DNA from 3 places in the Lactobacillus melliventris genome. Region 1 is predicted to be linked to each of the others. Evidence: predicted binding sites of a transcription regulator. Region 1 holds the regulator's gene; each other region holds the start of a gene.
What was found. Region 1 encodes HrcA, which represses chaperone genes, less so after heat shock. Its sites were predicted from a motif close to TTAGCACTCNNNNNNNNNGAGTGCTAA; they were not measured.
Positions count from the first base shown of each region.

Region 2: the regulator HrcA is predicted to act here: its motif matches at 8,313-8,339, upstream of groES (co-chaperone GroES).
Region 3: the regulator HrcA is predicted to act here: its motif matches at 4,717-4,743, upstream of ACFQ32_RS03235 (ATP-dependent Clp protease ATP-binding subunit).

Region 1 covers NZ_JBHTMT010000001.1:218,001-229,022, reverse strand. Annotated here, with positions in the region: gene ACFQ32_RS01100 (adenine phosphoribosyltransferase) at 1-467, opposite strand, end outside; gene recJ (single-stranded-DNA-specific exonuclease RecJ) at 568-2,844, opposite strand; gene lepA (translation elongation factor 4) at 2,876-4,714, opposite strand; gene ACFQ32_RS01085 (hypothetical protein) at 4,855-5,019, opposite strand; gene dnaJ (molecular chaperone DnaJ) at 5,082-6,224, opposite strand; gene dnaK (molecular chaperone DnaK) at 6,305-8,161, opposite strand; gene grpE (nucleotide exchange factor GrpE) at 8,180-8,773, opposite strand; gene hrcA (heat-inducible transcriptional repressor HrcA) at 8,786-9,835, opposite strand; gene ribF (riboflavin biosynthesis protein RibF) at 9,971-10,903, opposite strand; gene truB (tRNA pseudouridine(55) synthase TruB) at 10,922-11,022, opposite strand, start outside.
Region 2 covers NZ_JBHTMT010000005.1:161,662-172,683, reverse strand. Annotated here, with positions in the region: gene mutL (DNA mismatch repair endonuclease MutL) at 1-1,212, opposite strand, end outside; gene mutS (DNA mismatch repair protein MutS) at 1,215-3,797, opposite strand; gene pcp (pyroglutamyl-peptidase I) at 3,938-4,585, opposite strand; gene ACFQ32_RS07175 (DUF979 domain-containing protein) at 4,605-5,528, opposite strand; gene ACFQ32_RS07170 (DUF969 domain-containing protein) at 5,537-6,205, opposite strand; gene groL (chaperonin GroEL) at 6,339-7,964, opposite strand; gene groES (co-chaperone GroES) at 7,984-8,268, opposite strand; gene ACFQ32_RS07155 (redox-sensing transcriptional repressor Rex) at 8,429-9,064, opposite strand; gene ACFQ32_RS07150 (ABC-F family ATP-binding cassette domain-containing protein) at 9,344-11,022, shown strand, end outside.
Region 3 covers NZ_JBHTMT010000002.1:102,520-113,541, reverse strand. Annotated here, with positions in the region: gene ACFQ32_RS03250 (TetR/AcrR family transcriptional regulator) at 1-315, shown strand, start outside; gene ACFQ32_RS03245 (hypothetical protein) at 381-989, shown strand; gene ACFQ32_RS03240 (branched-chain amino acid aminotransferase) at 1,257-2,279, opposite strand; gene ACFQ32_RS03235 (ATP-dependent Clp protease ATP-binding subunit) at 2,584-4,680, opposite strand; gene ACFQ32_RS03230 (ATP-binding cassette domain-containing protein) at 4,887-7,418, opposite strand; gene ACFQ32_RS03225 (alpha/beta hydrolase) at 7,418-8,284, opposite strand; gene ACFQ32_RS03220 (PTS sugar transporter subunit IIC) at 8,288-9,583, opposite strand; gene ACFQ32_RS03215 (hypothetical protein) at 9,732-9,965, shown strand; gene ACFQ32_RS03210 (DUF975 family protein) at 10,032-10,739, opposite strand; gene ACFQ32_RS03205 (serine hydrolase domain-containing protein) at 10,976-11,022, opposite strand, start outside.

The DNA.
Region 1 (11,022 bases):
TTCAAATCTGGTAATTCAATATAAAAAGCTGAACCCACTAGTTCTCCACCAAGATTTTCAATTAGCTCTTTACATGCCCTTAAAGTTCCTGCAGTAGCAAGTAAATCATCACAGACTACTACACGCTGACCAGGTTTAATAGCATCTTTATGAATTTCCAAGCTGTTTGAACCGTATTCCAGATCATATGAAGCCCTTTCGACTTCCCGCGGTAATTTATGCGGCTTTCTAGCTGGAACAAAACCAATACCCAACTCTGTAGCCACAGGGCAACCAACAATAAAGCCACGGGCCTCCGGACCAACAATTACATCAGCATTTTTACTTTTAACATATTCAGCTAACTTATGAGTAGCTGCTTGAAACAACTTGCCATCCTGTAGAACAGGGGTAATGTCACGAAAGATAATACCCTTATTAGGGAAATCCTTAACACTTGCAATATGTTTCTCAAAATCGTTTGCCATAAGAAGAAAAAACCTCCAAAACTTAACTTTCTTGCTAAAGCTTACTCGACCTTAATATTCTAACAGATTTTGAACTTAAAAGCATTAAATCCGTGAGAAATTAATGTTGTTTTAATTGCTCATTCACGTACATTAGTAATTTTTGACTTGGCATCTGTCTTAAATCAGTTATAAATTTAATTTGGGAATTAGTTGCCCTAAAATAATTAGAATCTGTTAATTTTCTTTTTATGGGATTGGCAACGCCGAATATTCTATCATCTTCTAATTTGACAAATTTTAGTTCAAAAAACACCCGCAAAATGAAAAGAATCTTATCATAAGTGATTTGTAAAAATAAACCTACCGCTCGATAATCGGCTACAGCCAAACCAGGGTGAGAATACACGTATTTCAGCAGCCTCACAAAATCAGCTTTTAGCGGTAGTTGCTTAACAGGCAATTGATCCATAATAAAGCGCAAATAAAGTTGGTCGTAATTATTAGTTAAAGCTAAATTGAGTTCCTGCAGATTACGGGGAACATCTAGAAAAGCAGCTACTTCACCCTCATTCTTATAATCATTTACCAAAGTAATTTTAGCTGGATCAATATCATACAGGCTAGAAGCAATATTTTTATTTCTTTTATCAAAAATCAAATACCTATCGGCAAATCCCATTATGTATTTTTCATTCCGCAAATCAATAACAGGTGCAGGAACTGCTAATTTTGGCGCAGCAAAAATGATGCCCTTGATTATTCCTTGTAGTTTTATCTGATTACGATAACAATTTTCCTGCAGCTCAATAAATATTTGATCTACATATGGTAAGAGAATCTTGGTCAAATATTTTTTGTTAAAGCCGACAACATCAATATTCTTATTATTTTTTCCAATATTTAACTTAATATGGTTTTTTTCTTTTCCCATGTAAAAGCAGCTATTTATTGCAGGATGCAATATGCTGAAAACAGGAGTTACATTATCGCTGCCAAACGGCCCCGCCTTTTTAATGTCAGTAATTATTTTCAAGTCAAGATTAGAAAATGGTAATTCACAATCATAATAGCGAATATTTTGATTATAAATTCCTTTAAAACTTTTCTCGAAAGTGGCACGCAATGAAGTTATCTTGTCTTCTGTCATTGACAGACCACAGGCAAAGTCATGACCGCCAAATTTGAGAAACAGTTTATCTTTCAAAGGTTCTAATGCATTAAAAAGATTAAAACCGTCTACAGACCTCCCAGAACCTTTTATGATTCCCTTGTCATTTTTAGTCAATACTATAGTTGGTTTGTGAGTTTTTTCTACCAGTTTATTGGCAACTAATCCTAAAACGCCTTCATGAAACTTAGGATTATATAAAACTAAGGCTTTCTTTCTTTCCCAGCCATTATTTTTAATTTGATTGAGACAGGAATTGTAAACTTTACTAGTTAAATTTTTACGTTTAGCGTTTAATTCTTCAATTTTATCTGCAATCTTTTCTGCCTCATCATCAGTTTCACACAAAAGAAGGTCTACAGCTAAACTGGCATTATCCAGTCTGCCAACCGCATTCAGTCTTGGTGCAATATTAAAACCAACATCTGTTTCATCTATGTGTCCCATTTGCAAGCCGGCTTTTTTTATTAGAGCTCTCAAACCTGGTCGCTCAGTTTCGTTGAGCATTTTAAGGCCCCGCTTGACGAGAATGTGGCCTTCCCCTGAGACTTTAACCATGTCGCCGATTGTACCAATCATTGCCAGCTCCAATAATTCTGGCATTGAATCTTGCATCAAGGCTCGGCTAATTGTATAGGCTACTCCAGCGCCGCAATAGTCATCAAACGGATATTTTTGTCCGGGGTAATTACAATGAACTAGGGCATAACTTTCAGGCACTTTATCTTGAAATTTATGGTGATCAGTAATTATTGTATCTACACCTTCACTTTTAGCAAAAGCAACCTCGTCAACCCCAGTAATCCCGTTATCTACAGTAATGATCAGTTTAGTCCCATCTGCTACAATTTTCTTGTAGGCATCAAGATTTGGACCATAGCCATCTTTAAAGCGATCAGGAATGAAGAAATGAACATCGGCTCCTAAAATTCCCAGCGTCTCCATCATGATACTGGTGGCAGTAATACCATCTGCGTCATAATCACCATAAATAGTAATTTTTTCACCTGCATCAATTGCCTGGTTAATCCTTGTAGCAGCTTTTTGCATATCGTGCATTAAGTACGGGTCTGCTAAATCGTCTTCAGTTGCATTAAACCAAAATGCAAGTTTTGCGTCAGTATTTATTCCGCGCAAAGAAAGCAGCTTAGCCGTAATCGGACTAAGCTGATACTTTTCAATCAATTCTGGAGCTAATTTTTCACCCTTGCGCTCACGCCATTCAATCATTAACTAATTCAGCCTTTTTATTTTCCTACTATTTTGAATTTAAATCATCATCATTCATTTTTAAAACTGCCATAAAAGCATCTTGAGGAATTTCAACATGCCCTACAGCCTTCATCCGCTTTTTACCCCTCTTTTGCTTTTCTAGTAATTTAGCTCTTCTATCAGGGTCTCCCGTATGAATTTTCCAAGTAACATCTTTACGGTATGGCTTAACAGTGGCACGCGAAATTATTTTAGCACCAATTGCTCCCTGAATATCAACCTCAAAGTTTTGCCGCGGAATTAATTTCTTAAGCATCGAGGTCATTTGTCTTGCTCTATTTTGTGCTTCATCCCGGTGGGCTATGAAACTTAAAGCATCAACAACTTGCTTATTCAAAAGAATATCAATTTTAACTAAATCTGTTGCGCGGTAACCCGTAATTTCGTAATCAAGAGAAGCATAACCCTTAGTAGAAGACTTCAAATCATCAAAAAAGTCATAAATAATTTCGGCTAATGGCATATTGTAAATTACGTTAATCCGATATTTGTCTAAATAGTCCATTGTCACAAACTCGCCCCGTTTGCGTTGACATAATTCCATCACAGGACCGACAAAATCATTCGGTACCATTACTTCTGCTTTAACAAAAGGTTCCTGCACTTCCTTATATTCACCTGCAGACGGTAAATCAGAAGGATTATCAATTACTTTGGTCGTACCGTCATTCATAATTGCATGATAATCTACAGAAGGGGCAGTCATAATCAAGTCTAGGTCAAATTCCTGTTCAAGTCTCTCCTGCACCACATCCATGTGGAGTAAACCTAAAAAGCCGCACCTAAAGCCAAAGCCTAAAGCGGTTGAAGTTTCAGGTTCAAATTCTAAAGCAGCATCATTGAGCTGCAATTTTTGCAAAGCTTCTTTAAGATCATCATATTTTGCATTGTCTACGGGATACATACCTGAATAAACCATTGGTGGTATTTGCCGATACCCAGATAATGGCTCAGCTGTGGGATGTTCCGCTGCAGTAATTGTATCACCAACACGAGTTTCACGAACGGACTTGATGTTAGCCGTTAGGTAACCAACATCCCCCGCAATCAGAATATCCTTTTTAACCGGATGTGGACTAGAAACTCCCACTTCAGTTACTTCATACTCTTTACCCGTATTCATGATTTTTATTTTATCGCCAGGTTTAACCGTACCTTCTTCAATCCTGACAGAGAGAACTACCCCGCGATAGTCATCATACTTAGAATCAAAAATTAATGCTTTAAGTGGGTTTTGCAAATTACCCTGCGGTGCCGGAATGTCTTTTACGATTCGTTCAAGCAACTCCTTAATGCCCTGACCAGTTTTACCAGAAACTTCAACAGCGTCGGATGCATCAAGTCCCAGCATTTCTGTAATTTCTTCTTTAGCCTGCTCTGGGTTAGCCGAAGGCAAATCGATCTTGTTTATTACAGGCAATATTTCTAAATCATCATCAATTGCCAAGTAAGTATTTGCCAAAGTTTGGGCTTGTACGCCTTGCGAAGCGTCGACTACTAAGAGCGCTCCTTCACACGCGGCTAAAGAACGTGAAACTTCGTATGAAAAATCCACGTGTCCTGGTGTATCAATTAGATGAAAAATGTAGTCTTCGCCATCTTGAGCATGATATTTAATTTCAACCGAGTTCATCTTAATGGTAATACCGCGTTGGCGCTCAAGCGGCATATCGTCTAACATCTGATTTTTTAATTGGCGTTCAGATACTGTATCGGTCAACTCTAAAATACGGTCCGCAATCGTTGATTTTCCATGATCAATATGAGCAACAATGGAAAAGTTGCGAATATGTTTTTGATAATCTTGTAATTTTGTTATGTCCATAAATAATTTGCACCCTTTACTCTATCTTTATTATAGCAAATTCAACAGACTGTATAAAACTAAATAAGAAACATGACAAAATTAAAGAGCTAATTCCTTTATATTTTAGGAATCAGCTCTTGTTCAAATTGCCAAAAATGTTAATAATACTTGATTATACCGTGCTTATCAGGTTTTCCATTTTTTGCAAAAAGTTTCATATATTTATGAAATTCTTTTTTTGCCCATTGAGGTGCATCCGCCGATATAGTTATCCCGGTATCATTTTTATTCCAATATTTATAACCCTTAGGACATTCTAACATTGCAATTTTTCTTCTATTTTAATCAAAAAGATCTAATCAGTGAAGTTATGATAACGTAATTATCACTGCAATTTTTCTTTTAGCCTTTCAAAAAATCCTTTTTCTTGCGGCATTATTGACCCTCCACCTGCTTTGACAAAATCAACTAGAGCCTGTTTTTGCTTCTCATTAATTGATTTTGGAATTTGAACTTGAACGGTAGTAATCTGGTCACCATTACCGTTGCCACGCAAATACGGAACACCTTGTCCGTGGATGGTAAACTTCTTATTTGGTTGAGTACCTGCAGGAATTTTTAGCTTCTTTTCGCCGTGTACAGTTTTAACATTAATCTCATCGCCTAACGTTGCCTGGGCAAATGAAATTGGAACGGTCGTATAAATAGTTGTACCTTTACGCTCAAATTCCTTTGATGGTTTAATCCGATAATTGATGTACAAATCACCGTAAGGACCACCATTTTTACCAGCTTCGCCTTGACCTTCATAACGCAATTGCTGACCATTATCTATTCCAGCAGGAATATTAACTTCAATGGTATTCTTACCGTCAATTACGCCATTACCATGACAAGTTTGACATGGATGTTCAATAATTACACCTTTTCCATGGCATTTGTCACAAACAGCTTGCTGTCGTATCATACCTATCAGGGATTTTTGAGTAATAGTCATATAACCTGAGCCATTACATTTATCACAAATTATCGGATGTGTGCCTTTTTCAGCACCATTGCCCCCACAAGTTGGGCAGGTTTCACTCCTAGTATAGGAAACTTGTGTTTTCTTACCCGTAATTGCATCCATAAAATCAATAGACAACGTATAATCTAAGTCCTCACCGCGAGTTGGCGCCGTGGGATTTACATGTTGTTGATTGGCACCTGTGGCACCACCGAAGAAATCATTAAATATATCGCCAAAATCACCGAAGCCCCCAAAGTCACTGTATCCTTGACCAGCACCGCCAAAACCTCCTTGACCATTGACTCCAGCTGAACCAAATTGATCATATTGGGCTCTTTTTTGCTTGTCATGTAATACTTCATAGGCTTCGTTAACCTTTTTATATTTTTCCTCAGCACCAGGCTCATGGTTTAAATCGGGGTGATACTTCTTGGCAAGTTTGCGATAAGCAGAGGTAATTTCTTTGTCACTGGCATTGCGATCTACTCCCAGCACTTCATAATAATCTTCTTGTGCCATCTATAAGCTCCTTAACCTTACAAAAGAAAAGAACTACTTTTCCTGGCAGTTCTTTTCTAATTTATTCAATTATAAACCCTTTACTTATCTGGGTCTACCTTATGAAATTCACCTTCACCTGCAGAACCATTATTACCATCTTGTGAACCAGGATTTTGTGGTCCGGCTTGAGGTCCAGCTTGTCCTTGTGCACCTTGAGCTCCACCATTAGCTTGGTACAATTTGACTGCTAAGTCTTGTGCAACCTTGGATAATTCATCTTTCTTAGCTTTCATTTCATCCAAATTGTTGTCTTTTTGAGCTTTCTTTAAAGCATCAAGTGCATCTTGAACTTTCTTAGTATCATCATCAGAGACTTTGCCTTTGACATCTTTCAAGGTCTTTTCAGTGGAGAAGATTAATTGATCAACTTCATTACGTAAGTCGACTTCTTCTTTCTTCTTCTTATCCTCTTCCGCATGTTCTTCAGCTTCTTTTTGCATCTTCTTAATTTCTTCATCAGATAAGCCGGATGAACTCTTGATAGTAATCTTTTGTTCTTTACCAGTTCCCATATCCTTAGCAGAAACATTAACGATACCGTTCTTGTCAATATCAAAAGTAACTTGAATTTGTGGTACACCACGAGGGGCTGCAGGAATATCAGTTAATTCAAACCGTCCTAAAGTCTTATCATCGGCAGCCATTGGGCGTTCACCTTGCAAAACGTGCACGTCAACAGCTGGTTGATTATCAGCAGCAGTTGAGAAAATCTGGCTCTTTGAAGTTGGAATAGTTGTATTCTTTTCAATAAGTTTGGTAAATACACCACCCATTGTCTCAATACCAAGTGATAATGGGGTTACATCAAGTAAAACAACATCCTTAACGTCACCTGAAATGACACCACCTTGAATAGCAGCACCTAAAGCAACAGCTTCGTCTGGGTTAATTGAGTGATCAGGTTCTTTACCAGCCCACTTCTTAACTGCATCCTGTACAGCAGGAATTCGGGTAGAACCACCATTTAAAATGACTTTGTCAATGTCATTAACTGTTAAATCAGCGTCTTTTAAAGCATTATCAAATGGGATCTTAGTCTTTTCAACTAAGTCAGAAGTTAATTCATCGAATTTTGCCCGAGTTAAATCGGCTTCAAGGTGCAATGGGCCAGATTCACCTGCAGAGATAAATGGCAATGAAATATGGGTTGCTGAAACACCAGACAAATCTTTCTTCGCTTTTTCAGCAGCATCCTTTAATCTTTGCAAAGCCATCTTATCTTTTGAAAGGTCAACGCCATTTTCATCTTTAAAGTTCTTAATCAGCCAATCAATAATCTTATTATCAAAATCATCACCACCAAGGTGGGTATCACCATTAGTTGACAATACTTGAAAGACGCCATCACCTAACTGCAGTACGGAAACATCGAAAGTACCACCACCAAGGTCGTAAACTAAGACTTTTTCATCTTCTGCGTCCTTGTCCAAACCATATGCAAGTGAAGATGCAGTAGGTTCGTTAATGATTCGCTTAACATCAAGGCCAGCTATTTTACCAGCATCCTTGGTAGCTTGACGCTGAGCGTCATTAAAGTATGCAGGTACAGTAATAACAGCATCGGTTACTTTCTCGCCCAAATAATCTTCAGAGAATTTCTTGATATACTGCAAGATCATTGCTGAAATTTCCTGTGGTGTATAAGCTTTATCACCAATTTTGACCTTATAATCAGTTTCGCCCATGTGACGTTTAATAGAAGAAATAGTATTGGGATTGGTAATTGCTTGTCTTTTGGCAACTTCACCAACTTGGATTTCTCCATCTTTAAAGGCAACTACTGAAGGGGTAGTGCGATTTCCTTCTGGGTTAGTAATAATTTTGGGTTCTTTACCCTCCAAAACGGCAACTGCTGAGTTAGTAGTTCCGAGGTCAATTCCGATAACTTTTGACATTGATATGCTTCCTTTCAATTATTGTGCTACAACAACCATAGCCGGTCTTAAAGTACGATCCTTGTACAAGTATCCCTTTTGTAAAACTCGTACAACATGATCTTTTTGATCATCATTTTCAGCTGCAACGGTTTGAACAGCTTGGTGTAAATTGGGATCAAATTTGACACCTTCAGCTATAATTTCACTGATACCGTGATCTTTCATCGCTTTAACCAGTGAATCAAGTGTCATCTGGACACCTTTTTTAAGCTGTTTTGATGCTTCGTCATCGACTTTAGTAGCTAAAGCTCTTTCTAAATTATCCATCGCTGGCAAAACATCTTTAGCTAAGGATTGAGACTCATATTTGATAAGCTGCGCTCTTTCTTTATTGTAGCGATTTTGCATATTTTGCATCTCAGCTTGACTGCGCAAATACTTATCTTCCAGATCGTCTTTTTCTTTTTGCAATTGAGTCAAATTACGCTGCAATTTACTTTCCAAAGACTCTGGTTTCTTTTCTTCGTTAGCCTTAGTCTTAGAATTTTCTACTTCTGTCTTTGACTTTTTATGCTCATCTTTTTTTGGCTCTTTTTTTGAGTTTTTACTATTATTTTCTTCTTTACTCACGGCTAACCTCCTTTATTTGAATCTACCATAATAATCAAGTAATTTTTTAGATAGTTCGTTTCTGAAATACTCGAGTAATCCAATCACCTGAGAATACGGCATATTATCAGGGCCAAGTAAAGCAATTATGCCCTTTCCATGAGAGCCAACGCTGTACTCTGCCGTAAGCAGACTGTAATCCTTTAACAAATCATTTGATAATTCGGATCCTAAACTAACTCGAACCGGATACCTGTCGCTTTTCAAATTTTGCCTATTGTCCAAAATACTGGAAATCAAATCATTATGCTCAATCATTTCATAGAGCGATCTTAAGTTTGAAATATCGTCCAGAGAAATGTTGTTAAGCAGGTTAATCTGACCATCAACATAGGTTTGCTCACTGGCAGCATCGTTAATAACATCCTCGACCAAATTAATCAGTTCAGAGACATGAGCAACTTTAAGTTTATTGCCCAAAGTCTTTTTAAGATAGTCTGGAGTAACTTGATCTAAAGTTTTGCCCACCAGCTGATCGTTAATCATGCGCACAGCCTGTTCAATTTCATCACCATTAACATTATAAGGTAAAGTATAAACCTGGTCATGAACGTCACCGTCACTAGTTCCTAAGACAGCCATAATCTGTCTGTTAAACAATGGCACGATACGAAAACCAGTAATAGTTAATTCACTATTTTCAGGACCTTCCGCAAATGCTGTGTAATTGGTTAGATCCGATAAAATTTTGACAGCTGCCTGTACGATATCGTTAACCTGATGAAATGGTTGATCAAGCTGACTAATGATTCGCTTGTATACAGAAGATGAAATTTGTAAAGGTTCAACTAAATTGTCAAGATAGTAGCGGTAGCCTTCAGTTGAAGGCACGCGGCCACTAGACAAATGAGTTTTCTCAATCAAACCCTTATCTTCTAAAACAGCCATTTCGTTACGAATAGTAGCACTTGAAACCTTAATAGGCAGTTGATTCATAACAGTTTTGGACCCAACAGGATCATGTGTCTGCGTAAAATCATTGATAATTGTTTTTAAAATTAATTCTTGACGTTCGGTCAACATAAATATCGCCCTCACTTTTAGCACTCAATCTGATTAGGTGCTAACAATTTATATGATACTAGCTTTTAGCAGAATGTCAAGTTGAGTGCTAACTTTTTTCTTAAAAAACGTCAATCATTTTTTCAGTATCATTAATTAATTCATCGCAGCAAAATAATTTTTAATTTCAGCCTCGTCTTGACTCATTTGTTGTGTTAGCTCTTTTAAATTGGCAAATTTAATTTCACCACGGGTATACTTATACCATTTAATTACCATTTCCTCATCATAAGCTTCCTGATCAAAGCCAAATAAGTTTGACTCAATATAAAGCTTTTTCCCCTGATTGATAGTCACATTATAGCCTACACTTGTCATTGAGTCATACCACTTACCACAAATCTTGGTTTTAGTCGCATAAACGCCAATTTTAGGAACAGCCTTGTCTTCACTCCAAACCAAATTAGCTGTGGGAAAACCTAGTTTATGCCCATTGCGCAAACCGTGACCTACATAGCCTGACATAACATAGGGAAAGCCTAACAACTTAGCGGCTAATTCCATATTTCCGCTAGTAATCGCTTTTTTGATTTCCGTAGAACCAATTTTTTGACCATCATAAGACTGCTTAGGGACATTAATTATATTGAACCTTCCCTGAGCAAACTTAGGGAAATTTTTCATATTAGCCGTGTCTTTAGGGCCATATGTGTAGTCAAAGCCAGCAACTACAGTGTCAGCATGTAATTTTACTATAATATTATCAACAAATTCCTGTGCAGTTAGTTTACTAAAAGCTTCATTAAAGTGCATCACCAACAAATAGTCAACTTTAAGTTTCTGCATCTTGTATGCTTTTTCTGGAAGAGTATCAATGTATGTAACTTTTTTATTTTGATAAACTTCTTTTGGATGACGATCAAACGTCATTACTACTAGTGGTAAATGTCTTTGCTTTGCTTTTTCTTTTGCGATTTTGATTAATTCTTGATGTCCGCGATGAACCCCATCGAAGAAACCTAAAGCAAGAATTATATTTTGGGGAATTATGTTTTCCTTAAAAGGGTATGTTAAATGGATAATTTCCATAATAAGACCTTCATTCACCTATTCATTTTGTAAAAGCATTAAATAAGGGCGATAAATGGTACCATCTTTGCGATAGATTGCCTTAACTTTATTATTGTAACTTAATGCCACCTTTTTTG
Region 2 (11,022 bases), on a different contig from region 1:
TGTCGCAGTTATGAGATAATGTTCATCGTCTCGCGGAATATCCAAATTCACATACTGTGAATGCTGAATATGTTTGATTTCTGCTGGAGGCTGTTCATTAATTTCCGCAATTCCTGCATTTGGCCTTTTCGTTTCTACCACATTTTTGTTTAAATTAAACTTAAGTTGATCAACCAGTGTATCTTCTTTACTTGAATGTAAATTACTCAATGCATCAGATTTCACGTCATTTTTCAGAAGCACACTACTAATAGCACTGGTAATCAAGCGACTCAATTCTGTTTCTTTAGATAAGCGAACCTCCCGCTTTGTGGGGTGAACGTTGACATCAACCAATAAGGGGTCCGTCTTGATTTTAATAACTGCAATAGGGTAATGTTTGTCAGTAAGATTATTGCCATAACCAGCCATCACTGCACTTGCCAACTTAAAATTTCTAATGTAACGGCCATTAAGCAAAATAGAAATAAAATTACGAGTAGACCGCGTGAGTTCTGGCTTGGATATTAAACCACTCACTTCAAAATCATTATCACTACCTTTAAAAGGCAACATTCGTTCAGCAATATTGCGGCCATAAACACTTGATACCGTTTGGCGTAAATTATTATTACCAGCAGTTCTAAGCAGAATCCTTCCTTCGTTCATTAGAGTGAAGGCAATTTCTGGGTATCCTAATGCAAGACGATTAACAATATCTACTGTTTTCATAATCTCAGTCCTGGGACTGCGCAAATATTTTAATCGTGCCGGGGTATTATAGAATAAATCTTTGACCGTTATCTGAGTACCTTGTCTTGCTGCAGCATCTTCCTGCATTTTTTTAACACCAGCAGAAAATTCAGCACGCGTTCCTATTGCTCCAGAAGAATTAGTTAAAATTTCAACATGACTAACTGCAGCAATCGAAGCTAAAGCTTCTCCTCTAAAGCCTAAAGTACTGACATTAAACAAATCATGTTCACTTTTTATTTTGCTGGTAGCATGTCTAGTAAAAGCAAGATCAATTTGATTACTAGGGATCCCCGAGCCGTTATCTTGAACTACAATCTGTTTTAAACCAGCATCAATAAAATCTATTCTAATTCTGCTACTGCCAGCATCAATCGCATTCTCGACCAACTCTTTGACCACACTTGCCGGTCTTTCAATTACCTCCCCAGCTGCAATCTGATTAGACAGATTAACTGAAAGCTCATGTATTTGTGCCATGATTAGTTTTCATCCTTTAAATCTTCTTGCCAATTTTCCACCAGTTGCATCACTTGCAACGGTGTTTGATCTGCCAAATAAAGATTAGAAATTTCATCTAGGATATCTTTTTCTTTGTCAGTCAATTCACTGGCAGAATCTGACTCTGCACCAACTGGTAGTTCCTCGGCCGGCTCATTACTTGAGCTAAATAAATCAAGTTGTGTTGAAGCCGGTCCCAAATTACTACCTTGAGCTTCAAGTCTTTTAAGCAGCTTAGTAGCTTGGCGTAAAACCTTTCTCGGTAAACCAGCAAGTTGCGCAACATGGATGCCATAACTTTGATCTGCAGGTCCTGGTAAAATTTTATGGAGAAAAATCAGCTTGCCGTTTTCTTCAGTTGCTCCTACATGAATATTTTTCAAATGAGGTAAGGTCTGTTCCAAGGCTGTTAACTCGTGAAAATGTGTAGCAAATAAAACTTTGGCTCCAACTTCATCATGTAAATACTGCACAATAGCACCAGCTAGAGCCATGCCATCGTAAGTAGCTGTTCCCCGACCGATTTCATCAAATAAAACTAAGCTGCGTTTAGTGGCATGTTGTAAAGCATCATTTGCTTCAGTCATTTCGACCATAAACGTGCTTTGACCAGAAATCAGATCATCAGCTGCACCAATACGAGTAAAAATTTGATCAAAAATCGGCAAATCTGCACTATCGGCTGGTACAAATGATCCTATTTGAGCCATTACCGCAATAAGAGCCAGCTGCCTCATGTATGTACTTTTACCTGACATATTAGGACCTGTTATCAGAAAAATATCAGTATCTTCTGTTAACTTAACATCGTTTGGAATAAAGGAACCAGCTTTCATCACTTGTTCAACTACTGGGTGACGTCCTAATACTACCTTGACATCTTGATTATCGGTATGAAAATGAGGTCTGCAATAATTATTGTCTTCAGCCACCTGAGCAAAAGAGCAAAAGACATCAAGTTGAGCTACTTGTCCAGCCAACTTTTGTAATGCTGGAATATATTTTTTGACTTCTTCTCTTAATTTAACAAACAAATCGTATTCTAAATCTGTTGATTTGGTTTGTGCTTCTAAAATAAGATTTTCATGTTCTTTAAGTTCTGGGGTAATATAACGCTCTGCATTGGTCAAAGTTTGCTTACGCGTATACCGGTCAAGCGGAACCTTACTCTTATTTGAATTTGTAACTTGAATATAGTAACCAAAGACCTTGTTATAACCAACTTTTAAATTATCAATACCCGTTTGAGCACGTTCATTCTGCTCCATTCCAGTCAACCACTTTTTACCATTATTCATAGCATCCCGATAACGATCTAATTGACTATCAACACCATCCTTGATTAATCCTCCTTCGGTAGTCAGAACTGGAGGCTGATCAACAATAGTATCCGTAATCAATTTAGCAATTCCTTTTAAAGGATCAATTTGACTGGCAAAATTTTGCAAATTTTTATTTTCAGCCTTTTGCATTGCTGTCAAAATTGTTGGTACGGCATTAAGAGAATGAGCCAACTGTAATAACTCTCTGGCATTGACATTACCAAAAGCAATTCGCCCCGTTAAGCGTTCTAAGTCATAAACTCCCTTGAGAGCATCATTAATATTTTCCCGCGTAAAGTACTCATCAATTAACGCCTGTACCATCTCTTGGCGCCTGTTTAACTGTTCAACGGATAATAATGGTCGAGCAAGCCATTGTTTTAACAAGCGTCCACCCATTGCGGTATGTGTTTTATCAAGCACCCAAAAAAGTGAACCCATCTTCTTACCCGTTTTTGCAGATGCGATCAATTCTAAATTATCCCGCACAGTATGCGACATTTGTAAATATTGATTGACTTCATAGCTTTTAGCGACTTGTAAATGCGCTAAACTACGACGCTGAGTTTGTAATAAATATCCTACCAGCTGTTTTACAGCAGCTTTTTCAGCAGAGTTTGTCAGATCCTGTTCAGCAAAGGAAATCTCCGCATGTTTGCCAGTTAACTCTACCGGCTCTGATACAGTAATATTTGCTTTATGAAAAAAGTCATTATCCTGATCATTTAAATGACCATTGAAAACAACTTCCCGTGTGCGTAATGATAATAATTCATTTGAAACAGCTGCAAAGCTCTTCAAATGAGTGGCATAAATTTCACCAGTCGATAAATCGCTGTATGCCAATCCAAAACAACTTTTGGTAGTTACAACAGAGGTAAGATAATTCGACTCTTTGGCTTCACTGGGTTTGTCATTCATCAAGGTTCCGGGAGTCACAAGTTGGATAATACCACGTTTAACCATTCCTTTGGCCTTTTTCGGATCTTCAAGTTGTTCGCATAAAGCTACTTTATAACCCTTTTCAACCAGTGTATCTACATAAGATTGCACTGCCACGTGAGGTACTCCTGCCATAGGAACAGGGTTTTCGGCTTTGTTGGACCTGTGAGTCAAGGTTAATTCCAAAATTTGGGCACCCTTGATTGCATCGTCTTCAAATAATTCGTAAAAATCCCCCACCCGATAAAAAAGAAAGGCATCGGGATACTGCTTTTTAATTTGGTGATATTGCTCCATCATCGGAGTCAGGTTTGTTTGCGCCATTATTCTCCTTCTTTTCTGCATTACTGTTATTATTATACGCTAAACTATTCATTAAAAGAAAAAAGACCGCAAGCAAAACGATCTCTTCTCACAACACATATAAATAATTCAAAAAATTAGGCAATATGTCCTTCAATACTTGCCAAATCTTTCTTGCCATCCATCTTCACAATTGCACTAATGGCAGCCGTAATACCTTTTACATCATCTGCTAAGCTCAGACAAGGAGTCTCTGGTTTAGCAACAACTTGTTCTGGTAAATACGGAATGTGCATAAAGCCAGCTTTTAAGTCATGAAATTCTTTATCAATCATATACTGCACTTGATACATAATGTGGTTGCAGACAAATGTACCTGCCGTCGTAGAAACTGAACTTGGAAGTCCAGCTTCCCTAATTGCCCGTGCCATTGCCTTAACAGGCAGTTGCGTGAAATATGCATTTTGACCGTCTGCCTGAATAGGTGTAGCAAGTGGTTGGTATCCTTTATTATCGGCAATGCGACCATCATCAAAATTAATTGCCACTCGTTCGGGAGTTAGACCATAGCGGCCACCAGCTTGTCCAATATTTAAAACATAATCAGTTGTTTCCTTCAGAATAGCTTCATGAACCACATCGGCACAATCGCCAAAAACAGTTGGTATTTCCAGTTTTACGATTTGTGCTCCGGCGATTTCATCATCCAGCCGTTTAACTGCTTCGATCGCAGGATTAATTTTATCTTCACCAAATGGATCAAAACCTGTTACAAGAATTTTCATTATATTTCTCCTTACTATCTTAAAATGCCAAAAAATACATTAGCATAATTTGAATAAGCAACATGCTGATTGCGATCGGAAATTGTTGTTTAATTACGCCTAGTTGATCTTTCATTTCCATAAGAGCAACGGGCAAAGTATTAAAGTTTGCTGCCATTGGTGTTAACAGCGTACCGCAATAACCCGAAGTCATCCCTAAAGCTGCAACTACAACCGGTGAACCTCCTTGTGCCACAACAAAAGGGATGCCAATCCCAGCAGTAATAACTGCAAAGGCCGCAAACGCATTACCCATGATGGCTGTAAACAAAGCCATGGCAACACAATAGAGTGTAACTCCCAATAAATGGTTTCCAATAGGAAAAAGTCCAGAAATAGCTTTAGCAGTCACTTGCCCAACACCGGAAGCTGTAAACACCACACCCAGAGTAGCAAGCAGCTGTGGTAAGATTCCCGCTGACCCTACCGAACGCACCATTCTCTGAGTATCCTCATACACAACTTTCACATTTGCTTTTGTCAAAATTTGTGCAATAACAAGTGAAATAATTGCTGCCACACCTATACCTACTTGGCCACCTAGATTAGTAAATTGGGCTATTAGCAAAGCTAAAACTGCCAGCAAGATACTTGGTAAGAAAATCCAGTTGCCAATACGTTTAACCGTTTGTTGAGCAACTTTTTCATCCAAATCTTTTATGTGACCTACGCGAACCTGTTTAAACAGAGATAATAAAGCAATAATTATTATAATTGCACCGTTAATTGCATTCGAAAGCCATTGCCCACAACAGAATAGTATTGCAAACAAAAACCAGAAAAGCCCGGTACCCCAACGCACAGGATTTGATTGATCACGCCAAGACTCAATTGCTGCAGCCAAGAAAAACAGCCCGATTAAGATATAGAACGCTAATAAAATATTATTGATTAAAGTATCCATTATTTCTCCTACTTCTCTTGCTGTTTGAGTAATTTTTTGTCAAACACATGATTGTAACCCACACATAAAATATAACTGATGATTGCAACTGGAAAAGTGTATAGAACTATGCCACTAGGATCAACTGGGTGACCCAGTGATTTCATAGTACTTGCAATAAGTAGAACGCTTGAAGAAGCTACGAATAAATTTTGGGCAAAGAAATTACCAAAATTTTCTGTTGCAGCCGCTCTACCCTTAATTTGGTCAATTTCTAAAGAGGTCAATTCGCTGTTAACCTTACCTGCAGCTTGTGCCATTGGATTAATTAGTGGCGCAATAAATTGGACGTGTCCTTGTAATGAAATGCCGAAAGCACCAGCAATCTCACGAATGGCTTGGTAAATATCGAAAATACGACCTGGCGTCAATTTTTTCATTTTTTTAATCAAATTAACAGAAGCTTGCTTTAAGCCATGTCTTTCTAAAATGCCAATTGTCGGTAAAGTCAGAAAAAACAGGGAAACCATGCGATTATCCATAAATCCTTTACCCAAAATTGTCAAAAAAGAGACAAAATCAATTCCTGAAACTAAGGCTGTAATTAAAGCAGCAATAATAACAACGGCTATGGTATCAAGTCCCAGTGTAAAGCCAATCACTATAACTACAATACCTAGTAAACTTAAATATTCCACTAATATTCCTTCCTATTGTAAAGGCAGCAATTACTTATCAAATTCTGTAAGCAAAATTTCAAAGCAAAAAATCCTACCAGCAAGCCCCACAGGATTGCTAGTAGGATTTATTAATTAACTAATAAAAACTAAATTACATCACACCTGGATTGCCAGCACCTGCATTTGGATCAGCGGCAGGTTTATCTTCTGGTATTTCGGCAACAACGGCTTCAGTAGTCAATAACAAGGCAGCAATAGACGCAGCATTTTGTAAAGCAGTACGGGTTACCTTAGTTGGGTCAATAATTCCGGCTTCAACCATGTTTTCCCATTTACCGTTGGCTGCATTGTAACCAACTTCATTTTCTTGACCTTCAAGCTTATTCAAGATAACTGAACCATCTTCACCAGCATTTTCAGCAATTTGACGAACTGGAGCAGTCAAAGCTTCTAAGACAATGTTAATACCTGTTTGTTCATCAGCATTGTCACCTTTAAGGTCCTTAACAGCATCCTTAACATCTACTAAAGCAGTACCACCACCAGCAACGTAGCCTTCATCAACAGCAGCACGGGTTGAGTTCAAAGCATCTTCGATGCGGTATCTGCGTTCTTTTAATTCAGTTTCAGTAGCAGCACCGACATGGATAACAGCAACTCCACCAGTTAATTTAGCTAGGCGCTCTTGTAATTTCTTCTTGTCAAAGTCAGAAGTAGTTTCTGCAATTTGCTTTCTGATTGAGTCTTCACGGTCTTTAATTGCTTCATCTGAACCAGAACCATCAACAATAGTAGTTGAGTCCTTAGTTACAGTAATCCGGCGAGCTTGACCTAATTGGTCAATCTTAGTGTCCTTTAATTCGAGCCCTAAGTCCTCAGTAATTACTGTACCACCAGTTAAAGCGGCAATATCTTGCAGTTGTTCTTTACGACGGTCGCCAAAGCCAGGAGCCTTAACAGCAACAACATTGAATGTACCACGAATCTTGTTCAAAACTAATGTTGGCAAAGCTTCACCAGAAACATCATCGGCAATGATTAAAAGTGATTTGCCTTGTTGCACAATTTCTTGTAACAATGGCAAGATGTCTTGAATGTTAGAAATCTTCTTATCAGTAATTAAGATATATGGATTGTCAAGATCAGCTTCCATCTTGTCATTATCAGTTACCATGTATTGTGACAGGTAACCACGGTCAAATTGCATACCTTCAACTACTGATAATTCAGTTTCGATACCACGTGAGTCTTCAATAGTGATAACACCATCATTACCAACTTTTTCCATTGCGTCAGCGATTAAATCACCAACTTCTTTTGAAGCTGAAGAAACTGAAGCAACTTGAGCAATTTGGTCTTTTGAAGAAACAGTGTGACTAATCTTGTGTAATTCATTTACTACAGCTTTTGTGGCTTTTTCAATACCGCGACGAACACCAACAGGGTTAGCACCAGCAGTAACATTCTTCATACCTTCACGAATAATTGCTTGGGTTAAAACAACCGCAGTAGTAGTACCATCACCGGCAATATCATTGGTCTTTTGTGCTGCTTCTGCAACTAACTTAGCACCCATATTCTCATAGTGGTCTCTTAATTCAATTGCCTTGGCAATTGTCACACCATCGTTAGTAATGTCTGGGTTGCCGTAAGATTGCTCCAAAACAACGTTTCTACCCTTAGGACCAATAGTAGCCTTAACAGTATCAGCTAATTTGTCAACGCCCTTTAACAGGGAACGTCTTGCTTTTTCTGAAAATTTAATTTCTTTTGCCATATTTTTATACGCTCCTTAATTACTTAACAATTGCTAAAATATCTTTTTCGTGAAGGACTAAATATTTTTGACCATCGTATTTAACATCTGTACCAGAATACTTGTCATATAAAACAACGTCGCCTTCCTTAACAGTCATAGGTATTTTGTTGCCATTTTCAGCAAAGTTACCATCACCAACAGCAACTACTTCACCTTCTGTCGGCTTTTGTTTAGCATTAGAAGCCAGGACGATTCCGCCTACAGTCTTTTCTTCTTCTTCTTTAACTTTTACGATCACGCGATCACCTATTGGTTGTAACACGTTTGTCCCTCCTAAAATTAAATTTTAATCTCTTTTATGTGCCATTAGCACTCCTATTTGTCAAGTGCTAACTTACATTTATGATAATAACCCCTTTTATGAAAAAATGCAAGAAAAAATTAGCACTTTGAGTAAAAAAGTGCTAATTTGCTTTTTAAAACTATTTTTTCTTATCCGAATCAAGAAAGTAAATAAGTGTCTGCAACTCAGTAGCCAAATCAACGTTTTGAATTCGAATGCCACTTGGTGCAGATAAACGAATTGGGGTGAAATTCATGATTCCCTTAATTCCAGCTTCTACCATATCATCAGCAGTTTTTTGAGCAGCCGCAGATGGCACCGTTAAAATCGCAATAGAAATTTGTTGGTCACTAAGCTGCTTTTTAAGTTCACTCATATCATAGACAGGCACACCGCTTAGAATTCTGCCGGTAATTTTCTCATCAATATCAAAAGCACAAGAAATGCGAATATTATTTGAGCGTTTAAAATTGTAATTTAATAAAGCATGACCCAAGTTACCTACGCCAACCAAAGCAACATTTGTTAAAGTGTCTTGGTTTAAAATCTTTTTAAAAAAAGAAAGTAAACTTTTTACATCGTAGCCATAACCCCTTTTGCCCAAAGCGCCGAAATAAGAAAAATCACGTCTGATTGAAGCACTGTCTACCTGAACAGCTTCAGACAATTCAGTCGAAGAAACTTTTTCTTTGCCAGCCTCATTTAAGATAATAAGATAACGGTAATATAACGGCAACCTTTTAGCCGTTGCCGTTGGTATTTTGATTTTTTCCATTTAAGAAGCCTCCAACTTAATTAAGTAACCATAATTCGTTCTTGTGAATTTCTCAGCAATCAATTCTATTTTACCTATAAATTTACGTCATTTGCAAACATTTTTTTCACAATCTTTTAAATTTTAGCAAAATGGTAACAGGCTTGATAATAGAAACTGGTATTTTTATTCATTCACGCTTAAAAAGCTGTATTTTTGCTCTTTTTCTTTCATATATCCGTCAAACTCTCACACAAGAAATTCAATACGTATGCTAAAATGGTTTTTAGGTGAAAAATTATGATAATTGCACAAGGACACGATTTAGAAAAACAATTTGGTGCCAACACATTATTTAAAAATGTCAATTTTTCAATTGACGCAAATGCCAGAATAGGTCTTATTGGACCAAATGGTGTCGGTAAAACGACCCTGCTTAAGATTATGACCGGTGAAGAAGAAGCCACACATGGTGACTTCACCATCAATAAAAATATAGATGTCGGCTATATTGCCCAAGAAAATGGCTTAAATGAAAGTAAAACAATTTGGGAAGAAATGTTGTCTGTTTTTACTTCATTAATTAATATGAGCAAAAAAATCACAAGTTTACAGCAGGATATTGCTGCTAACCCTAAAAGAAGTGATTTGTTAAAACAGTATGACCAGCTGCAATTCAACTTTGAGCAGCAAGGGGGCTATACCTACCAGGCTGATATCAAAAGTATTTTGAATGGCTTTAACTTTCCTGAAGCAACTTGGTCCAAAAAAATCGCAAGTCTTTCCGGAGGAGAAAAGACCAGACTTTCATTTGTTAAATTGCTGCTGCGCAAGCCTGCTCTGCTATTACTTGATGAGCCTACCAACTACCTTGATTTAGACACTCTGGACTGGCTGGAAAGTTATCTTAAAAACTATTCTGGTGCTATTTTAGTTGTTTCCCACGATCAGTATTTTTTAGATAATTTAGCCACACAGATTTTTGAATTGCAATTTGGCAAATTAACTGTCTTTAAGGGGAATTATTCCGCATACGTTGCTGAACGGCAGCTGCGTGATCGCCAGCAAGAAGAAGCGTATGAAAAGCAGCAAGAGCAAATCAAAAAAGACGAAGAATTTATTCAAAAAAATATTGTCAGAGCCAAAACTACTAAACGAGCACAAAGTCGCCGCAAGCAATTGGAGAAAATGGAAAGAATTACTCCGCCAAAACACAAAAATAAAGTGCGCATTAATTTTCAAAGCGAGCGGCCATCTGGTAAAGAAGTACTAATTTTACGTGATTTAACAATTGGCTATCCGACAAAAACAATGGTGCACGATATTTCTCTGCAAATAAATAAAGGCGATCGCGTAGCCGTAATTGGTCAAAATGGTATTGGTAAATCAACTTTACTAAAAACCGTGATGAAGGAATTAAAGCCGAAAAAAGGCTCAATTAAATATGGTGCATCCCTTGATATCGGCTATTATGATCAGGAACTACAAGGACTTGATCCAACTAAAACGGTGATTGACACCGTTTGGGACCGGCATAAAACAATGCCTGAAAAAGATGTTCGTTCCATTTTAGCCAGTTTTTTGTTTACGGCAAAAGATATTGATAAAACTGTCGGACAATTATCTGGTGGTCAAAAAGCGAGATTAACGTTAACTGTATTATCACTTGAACATAACAACTTTCTGCTGATGGATGAACCTACTAACCATTTGGATCTTGAGGCGAAAGAAGTATTAGAAAAAGCTTTGCAGGATTTTGACGGTACTTTATTGTTTGTTTCTCACGACCGCTATTTCATCAATCAATTAGCTAATAAAATTGTAGAGATCAAAGATGGTACTGCCCAAGTTTATGAGGGTGATTATAATTATTATTTAAACGAGAAAACTAAGCAAAATGCCGTTTCCGCCAGTACATCTGCTAATGAAGACACAACTGTCATTGAACCCGAAAAAAATAAAAACAAGTTGTCCTATCA
Region 3 (11,022 bases), on a different contig from region 1:
GATTTTGCAATGGAGTTTCGCCAAATAGCTCTTAATCATTTTCATTTAACACAATTTGTTTTGAAAATGCCGCGTACCAATATGTTTCCTGAAACTAACGCAGCTTTTAATGAACTAAAATCTATCTTTAATCAAATGATAGCAACTGAGTTTACTGATCCTAAAAAGCAATTACTGGCAAGCAGGTGCATTAGAGATTTAGCAATAGGAGATATTGTCAACGTTGGAACAGGTTGGTTTGCGGATAAATCGTTACCAGCCGATAAAAGCTTTCGCAAATTGCTGGAGCAAAGTCTTTGCGTTATTGCAAATTAAATTATATATGTTATCTTTATTTTAGATATTTGTTCAATAATAGTTTTTAATACTGGGAGGAAAAATTGAATTTTAATCATAGCGAGTTTATCAATGTTAATACACAAGCTAATACTGTTGACCTAAAGGAAGAGCCCATTCTTCGTGTGATAAAAGCTAAAAAACTCGCAAAGCCTGATGAAAATACATTTACTAAATTAGCTAATTGTAATTTTCATAATGGTATCATAGAGGTGCAAGTTTTAAGTCGACTATTGCCGGATGCTCCAGACTATGCACGTGGCTTTATTGGAATTGCTTTTCGAATTAATAAAGATAATTCGGCTTTTGAATCTTTCTATATCAGACCCACAAATGGTCATACAAAAGATCCAATAAGAAAGCGCCATGCTGTTCAATACTTTTCGTATCCACATTATACTTTTAAATACTTTCGCGATAATAAGATTACTAAATATGAAAATTCAGCAGATATCGGGCTCAATCAATGGATCACCATCAAAGCAGAAATAAAAGATGAAACTGGAAAGTTTTACTTAAATAACAACAGCAACCCTATTTTAAAGGTCTCGAGCCTTAAACATGGTTCAAAAGCCCAAGGTAGTGTCGGCCTTTTTGTTGATATTGGTACTGAAGGCTTCTTTAAGAATCTAAAAATTATTTCGACAGATTAAAAGATTCTGGTGAATAACAAAGTCTAAATTGGATACTAAAGCAGTCTGACCTGTGGTATAATTTCGATACATGACGATTGGTCTCTGACCTATTTGAGTTTGGTAAATAAATAATATCAATACCGAGCAGAATGTATATGAAAAAAGCACTGAGTCGTAAAATGATATGACCCCCAAATTTAGGAGTCATATCAAAACTCAATGCTTTTTTGTTGGTTTGGGAAGAGATAATTTTTTCCCAGACTCTTATGTTCCCGATATTTAAACTTATTCTACTGTTTGGACCCAGCCCTCTGGGCCTTTTTTATTACCATACTGAATATCAACTAATTCATTATAAAGCTTAGTCGTTACCGGTCCAGTTTCTGTTTCACTGTAGATAACGTGCTTTTCTCCCTTGTAGGTAATTGAACCTACGGGTGAAATTACAGCAGCTGTACCCATAGCACCAGCTTCTTTCATGTTGAACGCTTCTTCCAAAGTGATTTGACGTTCAACCGGGTTTAGGCCTTGCCACTTAGCGACTTCCAAAAGTGAGCGCTTAGTAATAGAAACCAAAATCGATTGTGATTTTGGTGTGACAAATTGACCTTCTTGGGTAATGCCGTAGAAGTTAGCACCACCAAATTCATCAATATATTTATGTTCACGTGGATCCAAGTAAAGACAATCGGCAAAGCCGTTCTTGTGTGCTTCAACGGACGGAAGCAAGCTGCTGGCATAGTTACCTGATGTCTTTGCTTGACCAGTACCGGCATATGCGGCACGGTCGTATTCACTAACAATGTAATCTGCAGGGTTCAATCCTTTAATATATGCGCCAACTGGAACCGCAAAAATGCGGAAGGTATATTCGCTGGCTGCTTCAACACCTAAAACTTTTGATGTTCCCACCATAAGTGGCCGTAAATACAGGGTCGCACCACTGTCATATGGTGGTACAAACTCTTCGTTAGCCTTAACAACTTGCTTTACTGCAGCAACAAATCTATCTTCAGGGAAAGGCGGCATGGCTAACCGCTTTGCTGAAAGAGTAAAGCGGTGTGCGTTTTGATCAGGTCTAAACAGGTTGATTTTACCGTCTTTTCTACGATAGGCCTTTAAGCCCTCAAAAATTTCCTGACCATAGTGCAGGACTTCTGCACCTTCAGAAAATGTCATGGTTGAATCTTCAGTCAGTTTTCCTTCCTGCCATTCACCATCTTTATATTTTGCCTCATAGCGATAAGGCAGATCTCGATACTTAAATCCCAGATTTTTCCAATCTAGGTCTTCTACTCGTTGTTTCATTTGAACTGTCCCCTATAAAAAACTACATAAGCTAAAAATTTCTCTTTAGCTTTTAATATTAATTTAATTGTTAACTAATTTAAACTAATTTCTTTTTATTGTCAATAGTTAAACTGCTCTATTCCCCAATAAAATAATTTGAACTTCTAATAATAAAACAAAAGCATACTTTTGTATGTGCATATAGTTTCACGTGAAACGAATATATACAAAAAAAGAGTCATCCCTTTGTGATATGACTCCCCCAAATTTGTCCTAATTTCAGGGCTTACATCACTTTCATAGGATGACTCTCATTTTAAAATTAGTCTTGCTTTGCACTATCTTTAGTTTCAGTATCAGTTTTTGCCGAAATGTCCAAAATTGCGGCATCATTTAGGTATACATGCTTATCATCTGCTGTAAACTTAACTTCTTTAGTGTCAGGCTCCTTCATTAATAATTTGGCAATTGGCGTTTCCAAATCTTGCTCAACGACTCTACGTAAAGGTCTAGCACCAAATTTCTTATCATAGCCCTTGGCTGCTAAATAGGCTTTAGCTTCATCAGAGACTTCAACCTTAACACCTTTTTTGGCCAAAACATGTGCCATTTTATTCAAATAGATATCAATGATCTTATTCATATCATCTTTGGTCAATGAATTAAACGGAACAATAGCATCAAGTCTATTCAAAAATTCTGGTCTGAAGTAGGCCTCAAGAGCTTTAATCAGCTTATCATGATCAACTTTGCCGTCTTTTAATAATTGGTCAGAGTAGCCTGCATTAGAAGTCATGATTAAAATTGTATCCTTAAAGGAAACAATTCTACCTTGAGCATCGGTTAAGCGCCCATCATCCATGATCTGAAGCAAGGCATTGAATACTTGTGGATTGGCTTTTTCAATTTCATCAAACAAAATCAAACTGTATGGTTGATGACGAACTTTTTCAGTTAATTGGCCGCCTTCACAATAACCAACATAGCCCGGTGCTGAACCGATCAATTTATTAACTGCCATCTGATCTTGATATTCAGACATATCCAATCTAATAAGATGATTTTCACCACCAAATAGTTGAATGGCTAATTGTTTAGCTAATTCCGTCTTACCTACGCCAGTAGGACCAGTTAGCAAGAACGTACCAGTAGGACGATCATTGTCTTTGAAAACTTGTTTACGGGCAATCGCATCTGTAATGACGTCAACAGCATTATCCTGATCAATAACTACTTTCTTTAATTTCTCTACCAGATCAAGGTTCTTTTGTCCTGCACTTGCATGCAATTCACTCATTGGAATCTTGGTCTTAGCTTCGATTAAAGCGTAGATATCTTCATCAGTAACATGTGGAGTGGCAGCGTCATCCACGTGATTAGCCTTATCACGCAAGTCTTCGACTTGCTTTTTCAACTCGTTTGCTCTACTATAATCTTCTTTTTTGACAGCTGCTTCTTTTTCACTTTCAAGCTTGTTAATCCGCTCTTTTAAAGTTGCTTCATCGCTGGGAATTGTATCAAGGCCCTTTTTAGCACCTGCTTCATCCATTAAGTCAATGGCCTTGTCAGGTAAATAACGTCCCTGAATATAACGTTGTGACAATTCAACTGCGAGTTTCAAAGCACTGTCATTATATTTTACGTGATGGAAGGATTCATATTTATCTTTTAGTCCTTCCAAGATTTTAACGGTAACCTCTGCTGATGGTTCCGGAACTTGTACCGGTTGGAACCGACGTGCTAGTGCCGCATCATTTTCAATTCTGCGGTACTCACTTGTAGTCGTTGCACCAATTAAGTTTAAATCACCACTAGCTAAAGCCGGTTTTAAAATATTAGCGGCATCACCGTTATTATTCTCAGAATCAGTAGAACCGGCTCCAACTATATTATGCAATTCATCAATGAACAAGATAATATTCGGATTCTTTTTTGCTTCGTCAATCACTTTCTTAAGGCGTTCTTCAAAACTGCCACGCAAGCTTGATCCTGCAACCATATCATTAATATTAATGGCAATAATATGCTTGTCTTTCATTTTATCAGGAACATCGCCTGCAGCAATCTTTTGTGCCAAGCCCTCTACAATGGCTGTTTTACCAACCCCGGCAGGTCCAATTAATACTGGATTATTCTTCTTGCGCCGACTTAAAATTTCAATTACTTCCTGAATTTGTTCATCACGCCCAATTACAGGATCGTACTTATTCTTCTTAGCTTGTTCAACCAGATCAACACCGATTGGTTTTTGACCTTGTTTTTGTCCCATTTGTCCACCTTGATTCAAATCTTGCGGAGAAATATTCATACTACTGGAGTAATGAATAGGAATAGCACCACCGTTGTCGTTAGTATTGTTAAAGAATGAATTGTTTAGTTCGTTAAATAAATCGTCAAAATCGTTATCAAAATATGCCATATGCAAACACCCCTTTGATAGGTTATAAATTTGTAATTAGCACTCGTTGCGTTCGACTGCTAATTACTTACATATAATATTATAGCAGGTTATCCACAGAAAGCAATAATTATGATTAACTTATCCACAGATTTTCCGTTTTTTTCCACAAAAGAAAAAAGCCTTAATATAAAAGCTTTTATACTTCTTTTAAAGACTTTTCACTGCTATTTTTGATACAATTTAAATTGTTTTTGCAAATATTTACCTGTTAAACTATTAGACTTTTGCGAGATATCCACAGGTGTGCCACTTGCAATAATTTTCCCACCTTGCAGCCCACCTTTTGGTCCCATATCAATCATATAATCACTGTTAGCCATAATATCTAAATCGTGTGTGATTGTAATAATAGTTCCTTTTTGCTCAAGTAATCTTTGAAAAACATGCAAAAGAGTTCTGACATCTTGTGGATGTAAACCAACGGTCGGTTCATCAAAAACAAATAATGTTCCTTTTTGTCTTTGGTGGATATGACTGGTTAGTTTCAAGCGCTGCGCTTCTCCTCCTGATAAAGCTGGAGTAGATTCTCCCAAGTGCAAATATCCTAGACCCATATCATGCAAAGTTGTGATTGTTTTATTGATCTTTGGTTCGTTTTTAAAAAGTTCTTTGTCTAGCGCATCATCAACGGAATAATCTAAGACATCCGCAATACTTAAGTTATGCCATTTTACTTGTAAAACAGCTTGGTTAAAACGGTGACCGCCACATACAGAGCATGTTTCAACCATGTCTGGTAGATATTGGATGTCAAGTGAAATTACACCGGTTCCGTTACATGCCGGACAGGCACCCTCTTTGTTATTGTAAGAAAAATGAGACGCACGGTATTTTAATTTTTTTGCTAATGGCTGCTTGGCAAAGAGTTTACGCAAATTATCCATAATATCAGTATAAGTTGCAACAGTCGAACGTTGATTTTTACCAACAGGTGTAGAGTCAACACTAATTACATTTTTAATAGCATCATTTTTTAAATTTTTTACCCAATCAGGACCATTTTTAAGATTTTTTTGTGCTTTAAGTGCAGGAATGAGGGAATCGAGAATTAGGGTAGTCTTACCAGCGCCAGAAAAGCCGGTAACGGAAGTTAAGCGATTGAGTGGAATTTGCGCGTGAATATTCTTTAAATTAAAACGTTCAGTAACATCAAATTCAACCTTACCGTGTTTAAAAATTTGGTCAGTTTTGGCCCTGTGACGAACTAGGAGTGGTGCCTTACCAGTTAAGTAAGGACCAATTAGAGACTGTTCACTTTGCTCAATCTCACTAGGTATTCCCTGGGAAATAATCTCACCACCCCGGCTGCCTGAACCAGGACCAATTTCAATTACCCAATCGGCTGCCTTAATGATTGCAGTTTCATGATCAACTACAACTAAAGAGTTTCCTTGATTAACCAGTTCATGAAATATATCAATCAGTCCAGCCACATTATCAGGGTGCAAACCAACAGATGGTTCATCTAAAACGTAAAGCACCCCGGTGGTTTCCGTACGCAAAGTTCTACCAAGCTGAATTCGTTGCAGTTCCCCCGTAGACAGACTGGCAGCCTGTCTATCTAAACTCAGATAGTCTAAGCCTAATTTTAGCAGGGGCTTGACTTGATGCATCAATTCACCAGTTAAATTTTCCGCTAATTCCTGCATATCTTGCGGCAGGGAAGCTAAAATCTCACTCATATAGTGGCTCAGTTCACCCAAAGTTAATTGTTCAGCTGCTACAATACTTTTTCCAGCAACTAACTGCTGCCAGCGACTTGGATCAATGCGATAGCCTTGGCAGCGGGGACATGTACTGAATTTATAAAAGGAGTTAATTCTTTGCAGTCCGCGTTCAGACTTAGTAGTTTTGCGTGAATTAGCTATCGCATTATAAGCATTCTCATATAGCGCATCTAGATGATATACGCGACCAGTTGAAGTTGGCAAATCAATCGGGACTTTCCGCTCTTTTCCATGAAGTACAATTTCTTTTTCTTTAGCATTCAGCTCTTTATATGGAATATCGGTCCGTACCCCTAGTTCCCGGGCAATACGCCACATCCAATTTCGTCCGGGAATTTGCCAAGTTGCCACTGCTCCATTTTCAAGAGATAAATTCTCATCTGCAATGATTTTGCTATCATCAATTTCTTCAACAGTTCCCAGTCCCTGGCATTTTTGACACGCACCATCAGAATTAAACGCAAAATCTTCTGCACTAAAAGCATAAAATTGTCTCCCACATGTAGGACAAGTTAATCGTCCCATGGCTGCCCCCGTTAGATCCATGGCTTCAGCTATTTTAATCGTTGCTGGTACTCGGTGACCGTTGGGGCATACAGGTGAACCTAAACGGGAAAAAATCAACCGTAAGATGTTAAAAACTTCTGTAACTGTACCTACCGTGGAACGGACTCCAGGCACAGCAGGCCTTTGCCTTAGAGCTAAAGCTGAAGGAATATGTTTTACTTCGTCAACCTGTGCACGACCAACTTGACTAATACGTCTTCTGGTGTAAGCTGCCAAGGAATCAAGATAACGTCTTGCACCCTCTGAGTACAAGATTCCCATCGCTAAGCTTGATTTGCCAGATCCGCTTAACCCCGATATCGCTACAAATTTATGCAGGGGAATATCAACGTTGATGTTTTTTAAGTTATTAACTTTACCACCAATTACTTCAATTTTGGTCGGCTGCTTTTGATATTTCATTAGTGATTGCCCCTTCTTTTAGCCGGTTTTAACGGCTTTTCTGGCTTCTTTAATAAGTACTGTCTTATGGCCTGAATTACTTGCTTGTTCTGCGGCAAATCAGAATGATCTGCCTTTTCACCCGTAACTGTTATCGCAGTATAGTTTTTTACTTGATTTTGAAAAATAAATTTACCTGCAGCTACACTTGATTCAGGTACAATACCATCAGATTCGTAATTTTTGCCACCAGAAAGAGAATAAACCTTTAAATAGGTTGGCAGTGCTGAACGCTTTTTAATAAAATCAGCCAGCATTTGTGTTCTATTATTAATATTATTTTCAGTAAAATTATATGGCGTACCTAAAGTCATTAATTTCTTGATTTTGATATCATTTGAATACTCAGAATAATAGTGCTCCAGCCAGTAAGTCCAAATCAAACCGCCGTTAGAATGACCAAACGCCTTAAAATTATTGAACTTATAATTTTGAATTAACGATTCAAATGCAACATTTAGCCACTTAGCTTGTTTTTTAATATTGGAATAGCCGTCTTTATTGTTATCAAAACCAATAATAATAAAGGGCTCCAAGTCATTTTTACCTATAGAGCCAGTGTAAGTCAATTTTGCTTCACGTGAAACTCTAATTTTTATTACGCTATGCCTATTAAGTGTCGTTTTATTAAGTTCATCAATTAACTGGTTAAAGCGTTCGGTGGTAGCACTTGAACCCGGGACCATAATTACAGGCGAGAGAAGCGATTTACTGAGTTCTGCTCGTGATTTATTATCTTTTTTCATCCAAAAGAAGCTGGGAACAGCAAGCATAATTAAAATAATAATAATCAGGAGCAACCATTTATAGTTAGGATTTTTTTGCATCTGCTATTTCATCTCCTGCTTTTTAATTCTTAATTCAACTTTTTCATTTATCTTAATTACAGGTAGTAATAAAAAGATATCTAATAAAAACAACAATAATGTAAAAATTAGTGTTGCCCAATTGCCGTTAGTGCCAAAAAAGGAAACCAATAGTCCCGGAGTCCCTTTTAAATTCTGGTAAACGCAAACTGGGATAATGTGTAAACTAATAGCTGCCACGGCTATTGTCATATTAATCAGAGGAATTAAAATGCTCGGTAAGATAAAAACAGGATTTAACATTAAAGGTAAGCCAACTGTAAATCCTAGTCTTGAACCAAAAGCAGCAGGCAACAAGTTAATTTTAGCATTTATTTCGTTTTCCCTGTTATCTCTTCTGATAAGCAGTAACACAATAACAGCCAAAACAACACTGGCACCGCCCATTATGCCGTAACTGTTAATAAGTGAGCTGCCCAGATATTTATATGGCACATTCCAAGAATTACCGTGTTTTAATGTATATGTTAAATTCTCTGCAGTAAAGGCGTTATTTACTATTCCCGCTAAGGAGTGCAACGGATAACCAATTCCAAGCCAATCAAAAAAAGTAATTACGGCTGTCAATAACAGCACTTCGCCAAAATTATTAGTAGTCTGAACCCTGCTGACAATTTCAGTAAAACTGGCGGAATTAAGTAATTTAAGCTGTAGTTCATAAATTAAAATACCTAAAAAGACACCCAATAATAATGAAACAGCGCTTGGTAAAACGGCATCCCCTGCTCTTTTTTGAATTACTTTTGTGCCCTCATATTCAACGTAAGAAAAGTCCTTTCCTAATAAATGAAATATTTGGCCCACACAGTATCCTACAATTAAGGCAATAAAAACTGCATTAATTTGTAATAAACTGGCGGTAAAAGGCATACGAGCATTGCGTCCACTACTGGAAGCATATGAGCAGAAAAGCATTATTAAAACTGCTGTTAGACCTGCCATAGTTGAATCTTTATGGTAAAGGCGTGCGGTGTAACGAGCCATAAAATAACTGGCATAAACGCCAAAAACCCCAAAAGTAATTTCTACCATTCCCCGGCACACAAAAGAACCGCCATACCAAATGTGATCTGATAAAACTTTATCCAAATTGAAAATATTATAGATTAACCCGTTAGGTGTAAAGATCAAATCACCTAAAAGTTTAAAATAGGAGCCAACTACAGCAATTGGCATTAGCATCGCCATTGTCCGTCTTGTGGCTCGAAAAAAAGAAAATTCCTGCAGGCGAGCTATAAAATTGATTGTACATTCTGTCATTATTTCAAACCTTTATTTTAATTATTATATTTAAAATAAAATAATACTCTATTTTTTTAATGCAAGCCATTTTTGTTACCCATTATCTTTTTTATTATTAGTTGTGAATAAAATGGTATAATGAACTTGTATTTTAAGAGGCGAGAACATGAGCAGAAAGAAAATTGAATTAACTGACAAAGTGGCAAAACTGACTGATAAATACTTAGAAACCAATGATACAGATTTTAATGCCCTAATTAATAAGGCATTAAAACTGTACCTATTAGATCATTTAAGTTCCAGCCAAATCAAAGATGCGCTTAAAAAAACAGATGATTTTACTTCTGAATATGCGGGAAAATGGTTTCAGGAAAGTATTGAGGATTTAAATAAATACTAAACTTTCTTAAAGCAAAACAAAAAGAGCAAGACAGTTATTGTCCCGCTCTTTTTGTTTGTTACCAATTTACTTTTTTAAATACCGCTCTCCGGCCAATTGCCGATAAAAATTAGCTTTGGTTGTGCGTTCATAGGGAATCAGCCAAATAAACCCAATACCTAAAGTAATAATACACAATAGGTACCAGCCAATAAAGCTTAAATCAAGCACGAACAATTCCCACTTATGACCAGCCATTAACTGGCGACTTGCAGTAATTGCTGTTGTGGCATGCACCTCTTGTCCACTTTCCACTAAATCATTAACAATATATGGTGTCATAGCATAAGAATAGGATTTGATTATCCCAGGAATGAATAATAATAAAGTCCATAAAAATTGAAAAATATAGCTAAAAAGAAAGTTCAAAAATTCCGGAATAAAGCGACCATCAGTAAAAACAGAAAAAATTCCCTTAAAAAAGCTTAACCTTTCTCCGCGAGCAAAATGTAAAAATGTTATCACCATACTCAACATGAAAAAGCTGCCAATAAAAGTTAAACCTGTATCAGGTCCTATTTGTCCTGCCCAAAACGCTGGCTTAAACAGTGAATCAATTGAGCCGGTTCCCATAACATCATTTACATTATTCGCAGTCTTAAGTGAACCACTTACTGCTGGTCTAGCAAAAAAGAAGCCGACAAATAGCGTCATTACGATACCAATACTAACTGCCCAGCCCCAGTTATGACGAAGCCGATTTCTAGCTTCTAGTTTCAGTTCTGCTCTGTTCATAACTTATCTCCTTATCTAGTATATACTAATTACATTTTACTCTCGAATAATGGTACATCGCAAAGAAAAGACAAAAAAAGCCTAGTTCCACCAACATCGGAACTAAGCTCACACAGTGTTTGTGTCACCACTACTGACCACATATAGAAATTTACATTTTCGCTACCGGAGAAAATGATTACTTCCCTATGGCGACACAACAGAATTTTAGCATGCAATTAACCAAAAAACAAGTTTTAGCCAATTATATTTGCACTGTAAGCCTTACGGCCAAGCAGTTCCA